Linked DNA regions of Streptomyces venezuelae. The protein of the gene in region 1 interacts with the protein of each later gene in a pairwise test. Links are inferred from orthologs where the notes say so. Each region holds a gene or a part of one and is shown in the gene's direction. Other genes may lie near its edges.

What was found. The genes of interacting proteins can lie anywhere in the genome.
Region 2: the proteins of lpdA (region 1) and pcrA interact in binary tests that used the Escherichia coli proteins (3 or more experiments, as listed by UniProt). The link is inferred for Streptomyces venezuelae from one-to-one orthologs.

Annotation. Positions count from the first base shown.
Region 1 is NZ_CP029189.1:2,154,248-2,159,225, forward strand. What follows is about bases 1,422-4,381. They hold lpdA (dihydrolipoyl dehydrogenase), read left to right. Parts: upstream 1,422-2,187; coding sequence 2,188-3,576; downstream 3,577-4,381. Other genes in these bases: DEJ51_RS09130 (leucyl aminopeptidase), read left to right, coding at 1,422-1,878; sucB (2-oxoglutarate dehydrogenase, E2 component, dihydrolipoamide succinyltransferase), read left to right, coding at 3,631-4,381. In the rest of the region: more of DEJ51_RS09130, read left to right, coding at 340-1,421; more of sucB, read left to right, coding at 4,382-4,978. UniProt on the Escherichia coli protein: Lipoamide dehydrogenase is a component of the glycine cleavage system as well as of the alpha-ketoacid dehydrogenase complexes.
Region 2 is NZ_CP029189.1:4,541,964-4,547,139, forward strand. Bases 599-3,756 are described here. They hold pcrA (DNA helicase PcrA), read left to right. Parts: upstream 599-989; coding sequence 990-3,524; downstream 3,525-3,756. Other genes in these bases: DEJ51_RS20275 (ArsR/SmtB family transcription factor), read left to right, coding at 656-1,006; DEJ51_RS20285 (M23 family metallopeptidase), read right to left, coding at 3,657-3,756. In the rest of the region: DEJ51_RS20270 (hypothetical protein), read right to left, coding at 144-497; more of DEJ51_RS20285, read right to left, coding at 3,757-5,176. UniProt on the Escherichia coli protein: A helicase with DNA-dependent ATPase activity. Unwinds DNA duplexes with 3'-5' polarity. Translocates on single-stranded DNA with 3'-5' polarity. Initiates unwinding more efficiently from a nicked substrate than double-stranded DNA.

The DNA of each region.
Region 1 (4,978 bases):
CCTTTCCCCCCGCAGGCGTCCCTCGATCCGGCCCTGGCGGACAGCCGGGCCTGGGAGGCTCTGTGGAAATCATGCAAAGGAACCCCGCGTCCCCTTGCGAGAGTGGACCGAGTCTTTCGGACCTCGTCAGGTCTACGAGGCAAACCTGGAGCAGAGTCCACAGATGGGTGAACCTGATGGCCTCTTGATCGAACAACTTGCCAAACCTTCGAGTGACGTACGGACGAGCGCGTACGCGTAGGCTCATTTCTGGCGGCTGTCGGGCCCGAATACGATCGCTACGGATGGCCGTCCACCCACTCGGCCCACACACACAAACGGAAGCGAGACTTCACCACCGTGACTGCTCTGACTCTCAGCACTGCCGGCGCGGCGACGCTCCGCGCCGACGCCCTCGTGGTCGGCGTGGCGAAGGGCCCCAAGGGACCGATCGCCGCCGCGGGCGCCGAGGCCGTGGACAAGGCGTTCGACGGTAAGCTCGCCGGCGTCCTCGACGCGCTGGGCGCCTCGGGCGCCGAAGGCGAGATCACCAAGCTCCCGGCCCCGGCGGGCCTCAAGGTCCCGGTCGTGCTGGCGGTGGGGCTCGGCTCCGTCCCCGAGAAGGACGAGTCGTTCGACGAGGAGGTGCTGCGCCGCGCCGCCGGCGCCGCCGCCCGCGCGCTGCACGGCAGCAAGAAGGCCGCCTTCGCCCTCCCGCTGGAGGACGCCTCGGCCGTCACCGCCGTCGCCGAGGGCGCGCTGCTCGGCGCGTACGCGTTCACCGCCTACCAGGGCGGCGAGAACAAGGTCCGCAAGGAGGCCAAGGGCGCGGCCCCGAAGGCACCGCTGGCCGAGGTGGCCCTGCTGGGCGCCAAGCCCCGCGACAAGGAGCACAAGGCCGCGATCGAGCGCGCCGCGATCGTGGCGGCCGAGGTCAACGTCGCCCGTGACCTGGTGAACACCCCGCCGAACGACCTGACCCCCGAGGCCTTCGCCGCGGTCGCCTCCGCGGCCGCGAAGGAGAACGGCATCAAGGTCCAGGTGCTGGACGAGAAGGCCCTCCTCAAGGGCGGCTACGGCGGCATCATGGGCGTCGGCAAGGGCTCCGAGAACCTGCCGCGCCTGGTGAAGCTCACGTACACGCACCCCAAGGCGGAGAAGACCCTGGCCTTCGTCGGCAAGGGCATCACCTACGACTCGGGCGGCATCTCCCTGAAGCCGGCCGGCCACAACGAGACGATGAAGTGCGACATGGCCGGCGCCGCCGCCGTCTTCGCCTCCGTCGTCGCGGCCGCGAAGCTGGGCCTGCGGGTGAACGTCACCGGCTGGCTGGCGCTCGCCGAGAACATGCCGTCCGGCTCCGCCACCAAGCCGGGTGACGTGCTGCGCATGTACAGCGGCAAGACCGTCGAGGTCCTCAACACGGACGCCGAGGGCCGTCTCGTCCTCGGTGACGCGCTCACGAAGGCCTCCGAGGACAACCCGGACGCGATCGTCGACGTCGCCACCCTCACCGGTGCCATGGTGCTCGCCCTCGGCGACCGCACCTTCGGGATCATGGCCAACGACGACGCCTTCCGCACGTCGATCCACGAGATCGCCGAGGAGGTCGGCGAGTCCTCCTGGCCGATGCCGCTCCCCGCGGAGCTGCGCAAGAGCATGGACTCCCCCACCGCCGACATCGCGAACATGGGTGTCCGCATGGGCGGCGGCCTGGTGGCCGGCCTCTTCCTGCAGGAGTTCGTCGGCGAGGGCATCACCTGGGCCCACCTCGACATCGCCGGCCCCGCCTTCCACGAGGGCGCGCCGCACGGCTACACCCCCAAGGGCGGCACCGGCTCCGCCGTCCGCACCCTGGTGCGGCTGGCCGAGCGCACGGCCACGGGCGACCTGGGCTGACCGCCCCGTTCGATGTGATGTGACGCACCCCGGGCCGGGTCACGGCCCGGGGTGCGTCCGTCTCACGACGAAACCTGAAGGAATCGGTGGGTATCCCGGTACGTACCTACGCAGCGGTAACCCCTGGTCCGGGAGGATCGCCCGATCACATCGTGGGCCCGGCGTCCCGTGTTCCCCCGACAAATGCGAAGATGGGTTCTCGGCAGGACAGGGCCCCCACCACAGGGCCGAAGAAACAAGCGGCCGTATACCAGCCGCCGCCCGGTCACTGAGGACCGGTGCCCGGCGCACATGCATGGAGGACGTGACGTGGCGAACGACGCCAGCACCGTTTTCGACCTAGTGATCCTCGGCGGTGGCAGTGGCGGTTACGCCGCGGCGCTGCGCGCATCCCAGCTGGGTCTGGACGTTGCCCTGATCGAGAAGAACAAGCTCGGTGGCACCTGCCTGCACAACGGCTGCATCCCCACGAAGGCTCTGCTGCACGCGGGCGAGATCGCGGACCAGGCTCGTGAAGCCGCCCAGTTCGGTGTCAAGACCTCCTTCGAGGGAATCGACATCGCGGGTGTCCACAAGTACAAGGACGAGGTCATCTCGGGCCTGTACAAGGGTCTGCAGGGCCTGGTCGCCTCCCGCAAGGTGACCTACATCGAGGGTGAGGGCCGCCTGTCCTCCCCGACGTCCGTCGACGTGAACGGCCAGCGCATCCAGGGCCGCCACATCCTGCTGGCGACCGGCTCCGTGCCGAAGTCGCTGCCGGGCCTGGAGATCGACGGCAACCGCATCATCTCCTCGGACCACGCGCTGGTCCTGGACCGCGTGCCCGAGTCGGCGATCGTCCTGGGCGGCGGCGTCATCGGCGTCGAGTTCGCCTCGGCGTGGAAGTCCTTCGGCTCCGACATCACCGTCATCGAGGGCCTCAAGCACCTCGTGCCGGTCGAGGACGAGAACAGCTCCAAGCTGCTGGAGCGCGCCTTCCGCAAGCGCGGCATCAAGTTCAACCTGGGCACCTTCTTCGACAAGGCCGAGTACACGGAGAACGGCGTCCGCGTGACGCTCGCCGACGGCAAGACCTTCGAGGCCGAGGTGCTGCTGGTCGCGGTGGGCCGCGGCCCCGTCTCGCAGGGTCTGGGCTACGAGGAGCAGGGCGTCGCGATGGACCGCGGCTACGTCCTGGTCGACGAGTACATGCAGACCAACGTGCCGACCATCTCGGCCGTCGGTGACCTCGTCCCCACCCTCCAGCTCGCGCACGTCGGCTTCGCCGAGGGCATCCTGGTCGCGGAGCGTCTGGCCGGCCTCAAGGCCGTCCCGATCGACTACGACGGTGTCCCGCGCGTCACCTACTGCCACCCCGAGGTCGCGTCCGTCGGCATCACCGAGGCCAAGGCCAAGGAGATCTACGGCGCGGACAAGGTCGTGGCCCTGAAGTACAACCTGGCGGGCAACGGCAAGAGCAAGATCCTCAAGACCGCGGGCGAGATCAAGCTCGTCCAGGTCAAGGACGGTGCCGTGGTCGGCGTCCACATGGTCGGTGACCGGATGGGCGAGCAGGTCGGCGAGGCCCAGCTGATCTACAACTGGGAAGCTCTGCCGGCCGAGGTCGCGCAGCTCATCCACGCGCACCCGACCCAGAACGAAGCGATGGGCGAGGCCCACCTGGCGCTCGCCGGCAAGCCGCTTCACTCCCACGACTAATTCGTCACGGGCGCGACGACCACTTCCGCACTTTCGTTAGGAGCAACTGAAACCATGTCGGTTTCCGTAACCCTTCCGGCGCTCGGTGAGAGCGTCACCGAGGGCACTGTCACCCGCTGGCTGAAGGCCGAGGGCGAGCGCGTCGAGGCCGACGAGCCGCTGCTCGAAGTCTCGACCGACAAGGTCGACACCGAGATCCCCTCCCCCGTGTCGGGCATCCTGGCCTCCATCAAGGTCGCCGAGGACGAGACCGTCGAGGTCGGCGCCGAGCTGGCCGTCATCGACGACGGCTCCGGCGCTCCGGCCGCCGCAGCGGCTCCGGCCGCCGAGCCGGCCGCTGCCGCCGAGGCCCCCGCGGCCGCTCCGGCTCCGGTCGCCGAGGCCCCCGCGGCCCCGGCTCCCGCCGCCGAGGCGCCCGCCGCCGCCCCCGCCGGTGCCGCTTCCGGCACCGATGTCGTGCTCCCCGCCCTGGGCGAGTCCGTCACCGAGGGCACCGTCACCCGCTGGCTGAAGCAGGTCGGCGAGTCCATCGAGGCCGACGAGCCGCTGCTGGAGGTCTCGACCGACAAGGTCGACACCGAGATCCCCGCGCCGGTCTCCGGCACGCTGCTGGAGATCCTGGTCGGCGAGGACGAGACCGCCGAGGTCGGCGCCCGTCTGGCCGTCATCGGCGTCGCCGGTGCCGCCCCGGCCGCTCCGGCTCCGGCCGCCGCTCCGGCCCCGGCTGCCGCTCCGGCTCCGGCCGCCGCTCCGGCTCCGGCTGCCCCGGCTCCGGCCGCCCCCGTCGCCGCCCCGGCCCCGGCCGCTCCGGTCGCCGCCCCGGCGCCGGTCCAGGCCGCCGCCCCGGTGGCCGCTCCGGCTCCGGTGACCCCGGCTCCGGCCGCCGCCCCGGCCGCTCCGGCGTCCGCCGGTGACGAGGCCGCGTACGTGACCCCGCTGGTGCGCAAGCTCGCCTCGGAGTCCGGCGTCAACCTGTCCACGGTTTCGGGCACCGGCGTCGGTGGCCGCATCCGCAAGCAGGACGTCCTGGCCGCCGCCGAGGCCGCCAAGGCCGCTGCCGCCGCCCCGGCTCCGGCCGCTGCCGCTCCCGCCGCCAAGGCCCCGGCCGCCGCGGTGTCCGAGCTGCGCGGTCAGACGGTCAAGATGACCCGCATGCGCAAGGTCATCGGCGACAACATGATGAAGGCCCTGCACTCGCAGGCTCAGCTCAGCTCCGTGGTCGAGGTGGACATCACCAAGATCATGAAGCTGCGCGAGAAGGCCAAGGGCGCGTTCCTGGCCCGTGAGGGCGTCAAGCTCTCGCCGATGCCGTTCTTCGTCAAGGCCGCTGCCCAGGCGCTGAAGGCCCACGCGGTCGTCAACGCCCGGATCAACGAGGACGAGGGCACCATCACCTACTTCG
Region 2 (5,176 bases), 2.4 Mb from region 1 along the record:
GAGGGCCTCACGTCCTTCCTCTGTCGGTGCTTGGAGGAGGACGCTAGACCCGGAGGTAACGGGCGGATGACGGGATGACCGCAAGTGGTTCGATCCGACCGGAGCTGGCCGCCGAGGACCGGACTCGACTGTTCCGGTGTGGGTCAGTGCCAGAGAACGGCGATGAAGATGTTGATCACGGTCAGCCCGCCGACCGCGCCGAACAGCGCCTTGTCCACGTGCTCCTCGTCGCGCTTGACGTAGACGAGGCAGAGGATCACGAACAGGATCGCGAGCTTCACGCCGACCTTGACGTTGTTGACGGGGGTCCCGTCCATCTCGTTGAAGCCGACCAGGAGTACGCCGGTGACGAGCATGGTGAGTGCGCCGTGCAGCATGGCGGGCGTGAAACGGGCGGTGCCCGCGCTCATCGCCTTCATCTGGGTCAGGAAGCCGCCGAGGAGCGAGGCGATTCCGATGATGTGCAGGCCGACGAAGACATTGATGAGTACGTCCATGGCGTCGAGCGTACGAGGCGGCCCGGTCGGCCGGAGAAGCGGGTCAGCTCCCTCCGCAGCTGCTCGATTCGATGATTTCGTAGGGCTGGGCGAGAGGACTGTACGAGATCTTCGAACAATTGGGCGGGGTCCGTACGAGATCTGCGTACAGTGGGGGCATGCCTGCCGCCGCCGCCGAGCCGACCCACCCCGCCGCCGACCGCATCGAGCTGGTCGAGGTCCTGGCGGCGCTCGGACACCCCGTCCGGCTGGAGATCGTCCGCAAGCTGTCCTGCGGCGAGGAGGCCTTCTGCGGCGAGGTCGTCCCGGACCTGCCCCGGTCCAGCGTCACGCACCACCTCAGGACGCTGCGCGAGAGCGGTCTCATCCGCCAGCGGCCCCAGGGCCGCAAGCTCTTCCTCGCGCTGCGCCGCGAGGACCTGGAGCTGCGTTTCCCCGGTCTGCTCGAACTCGTGCTGGCCTGTCGGTCCCGCCCCCTAGACTCGGAATGCGATGAGCAGCCTCTTTGACGACAGTTTCCTGGCGGACCTCACCCCCTCCGACGAGGTCCCGCCGCCGCCCGAGGACCACGCCGCCCCCGAGGCCGGCGCGGACGACCTCTTCGGCGGGCGGTTCGACGTACCCATGACCGGGGACGCGTACTACCGGGACGGCGCCCCCAGGCCCGTCATCGACCCGGCGACGCTCCTCGACGGGCTCAACGAGCAGCAGCGCGCGGCCGTGGTGCACGCGGGATCCCCGCTGCTCATCGTGGCCGGCGCCGGCTCCGGCAAGACCAGGGTGCTGACCCACCGCATCGGACACCTGCTGTCCGCGCGGGGCGTCCACCCCGGCCAGATCCTCGCGATCACCTTCACCAACAAGGCCGCCGGTGAGATGAAGGAGCGCGTCGAGGGCCTCGTCGGCCCGCGCGCGGGCGCCATGTGGGTCTCCACCTTCCACAGCGCGTGCGTGCGGATCCTGCGCCGCGAATCCAAGCGGCTCGGGTTCACGTCCTCGTTCTCGATCTACGACGCGGCCGACTCGAAGCGCCTGATGGCGCTCGTCTGCCGCGACCTGGACCTCGACCCGAAGAAGTTCCCGCCGAAGGCCTTCAACGCCAAGATCTCGAACCTGAAGAACGAGCTGATCGACGAGGAAGCCTTCGCCGACCAGGCCGTGGACGGCTTCGAGAAGACCCTGGCCCAGGCGTACGCGATGTACCAGGGGCGGCTGCGCGAGGCCAACGCCCTCGACTTCGACGACATCATCATGACCACGGTCCACCTGCTCCAGGCGTTCCCGGACGTCGCCGAGCACTACCGGCGCCGCTTCCGGCACGTCCTCGTCGACGAGTACCAGGACACCAACCACGCCCAGTACACGCTGGTGCGCGAGCTCGTCGGCACCGGCTACCCGGACCTGCCCCCGGCCGAGCTGTGCGTGGTGGGTGACGCCGACCAGTCGATCTACGCCTTCCGCGGCGCGACCATCCGCAACATCCTCCAGTTCGAAGAGGACTACAAGGACGCGACCACGATCCTGCTGGAGCAGAACTACCGCTCCACGCAGACGATCCTCTCCGCGGCCAACGCGGTCATCGAGCGCAACGAGAACCGCCGCGCCAAGAACCTGTGGACGCAGGCCGGCACCGGCGCCGTCATCACCGGCTACGTCGCGGACACCGAGCACGACGAGGCCCAGTTCGCCGCCGACGAGATCGACCGGCTCACCGACGCCGGCGACGCCAAGGCCGGCGACGTGGCGATCTTCTACCGGACCAACGCGCAGTCCCGCGTGTTCGAGGAGATCTTCATCCGGGTCGGACTGCCCTACAAAGTCGTCGGCGGCGTCCGCTTCTACGAGCGCAAGGAGGTCCGCGACGTCCTCGCGTACCTGCGCGTCCTCGCGAACCCGGAGGACAACGTCCCGCTGCGGCGCATCCTGAACGTGCCCAAGCGCGGCATCGGCGAGCGCGCCGAGGCGATGATCGACGCCCTCGCGGCGCGCGAGAAGATCACCTTCCCGCAGGCGCTGCGCCGGGTGGACGAGGCCTTCGGCATGGCCGCGCGCTCCACCAACGCGGTGAAGCGGTTCAACGTGCTGATGGAGGAGCTGCGCACGATCGTCGACTCGGGCGCGGGCCCGGCGGTGGTGCTGGAAGCCGTCCTGGAGCGGACGGGGTACCTCGCCGAACTCCAGGCCTCGACCGACCCGCAGGACGAGACGCGCATCGAGAACCTGCAGGAGCTCGCGGCCGTGGCCCTGGAGTTCGAGCAGGCGCGGGAGGCCGCGGCGGCCGAGGCGGCGGAGACCGGTGCCCCGGCTCCCGGGTCCGGCACCCTGGCCGAGTTCCTGGAGCAGGTCGCCCTCGTGGCCGACTCCGACCAGATCCCGGACGAGGACACCGAGGGCACGGGCGTCATCACGCTGATGACCCTGCACACCGCCAAGGGCCTCGAATTCCCGGTGGTCTTCCTGACCGGCATGGAGGACGGGGTCTTCCCGCACATGCGGGCGCTGGGCCAGACCAAGGAACTGGAGGAGGAGCGCCGGCTCGCGTACGTCGGCATCACGCGGGCGCGCGAGCGCCTGTACCTGACCCGATCCAGCATGCGCAGCGCGTGGGGCACGCCCTCGTACAACCCGCCGTCGCGCTTCCTGGAGGAGATTCCGGCGGAGTACCTCCAGTGGAAGCGGACGGGCGCGACGCAGAAGCCGGCCGGTCCGATGCGGGGCTCGGGGTACGGGTCCTCGTACGGGTCGTCCTCGTCCGGATCGGGCAAGGCGACGTTCGGCACCTCGCCGGAGGCGTTCCTGTCCTCGTCGCGTACGAAGTCGGGCCCGTCCGGATTCGCGACGCGGCGGGCCGCCGACAAGCCGGTCATCGCCCTGGTGGTCGGGGACCGGGTCACGCACGACCAGTTCGGGCTCGGCACCGTCATGGAGGTCAAGGGGGCGGGTGCGGACGCGCAGGCCACCATCGACTTCGGGGACGACAAGCCCAAGCGGCTGCTGCTGCGTTACGCGCCGGTGCAGAAGCTGTAGGACGGGGGGCGGCCGCGCGGCCTTCGGGCCGCGCGGCATTCACGCCGGGGGAGACGCCGGCGGGTTGCGCCCGGCGGTCGCGTCGGACGGCTGTGCCCGGTGGTCAGGCCGGGCGGTTGCGGGCCTGAGGGGTTACGTCGGGTCCAGGCCGTGGCTGCGGAGCCAGGACAGGGGGTCGATCGCGGATCCGCCGCCGGGCCGGACCTCGAAGTGGAGGTGCGGGCCGGTGGAGTTGCCGGAGTTGCCCGAGTAGGCGATGACTTCGCCCGCCTTGACCTTGCCGCCGCGGATCTTGGTGGAGCTGAGGTGGCAGTACCACGTCTCGGTGCCGTCGGGCGCGGTCACTATCGCCATGTTCCCGTAGGCGCTGTTGTACTGCGTGCGCACGGTTCCGTCGGTGGCCGACATGACGGGGGTGCCGTAGGAGACCGGGAAGTCGATGCCGGTGTGCACCGACATCCACATGCCGCCGGCCTGGCCGAAGTTGGCGCTGAGCCCGTGCTGTGCGACGGGGATGGCGAACTTGGGGCGGGCGGCCTCCTTGGCCGCGGCCTCCTCCGCCTTCTTCTTCTTTTCCTCTTCCTGGCGCTCGCGCAGGTCGATGCGCTCCTGCGTGCGGCTCGCGCGGTCCGCGAAGTCGCCCGCGTCGGCGCTGAGCGCGACCAGTTGGGTGTCGAGCTTGGTGTTCGCCGCGACCGGCTTCACCGAGGCCGGGTCGGGCGCGGCCATGGTCGTGGGCTCCTCGGCCGGCCGGTCCGTGCCGGTGAGGCCGCCGACGGAGGCGGCCGCGACGCCCGCGACACCCATCACGCAGGCGGACGGGACGGCCACGGTCAGCAGGGCGGAACGCTTCGCCGGGTTGCGGCGACGGCTGGTGCCGCCGCCGGTGGAGCCGCTGCCCGCCTTGGCGCCGGCGCCGGTCTTGCCGTTGCCCTTGGCGGCGGTCCGGCGCGCGGAGCGCGGAGCCGAGGTCACCGGCATGGCCTGGGTGGGGAGGTCGTGGACCTCGGGCTGCTCGGGTGCCTCGTGGACCTGGGGCGTCTCGTCGGAGAGCACCTCGAAGACGGCGGTCTCGCTGTACGCGGCCGTCCCCGCCTCGACACCGTCCTCGACGGCGGTGTCGAATCCGCCCTCGAACCCGCCCTCGAACCCGTTCTGGTACCCGGGGTCGATGCCGACGGCCTGGGTGGCCTCGTAGGCGTAGCCCGTCGAGGTCGCCTGGTACGTGTACTCCTGCGCCGCGGCTGCGGGCGCGGGTGCGGGCTGGGGTTCGGGCTGGTACTCGTACTCGTACGCGTAGGCGGCCTCGGGCTGGGCCGGGGTCTCGGCGACGGTGTTCCAGGCGGTGGCGTCGTAGGCGCCGGTCTCGGTTCCGGTGGTGCCGTAGCCCGGCATCGCCCAGTGCCCGGTCTGCTCGCCGGAGGTGTCGTAGCCGAAGGAGGGCTGCTGGTACTGCGCATAGCCGGAGTAGTCCGCGCCCTGCGTGCTCCAGGCGCTCGCGTCCCAGCTCCCGGTGGTGTCCTCGGAGGCGGCCTGGGCCGGGATCGTGGACAGGTAACTGTCCTGCGAAGCCCACGCGGTGGTGTCGTAGGCGCCCGTGTCGTAGGAGCCGTAGGCGGCGTAGTTGACCCCCTGGCCCTGCGTTTCATAGG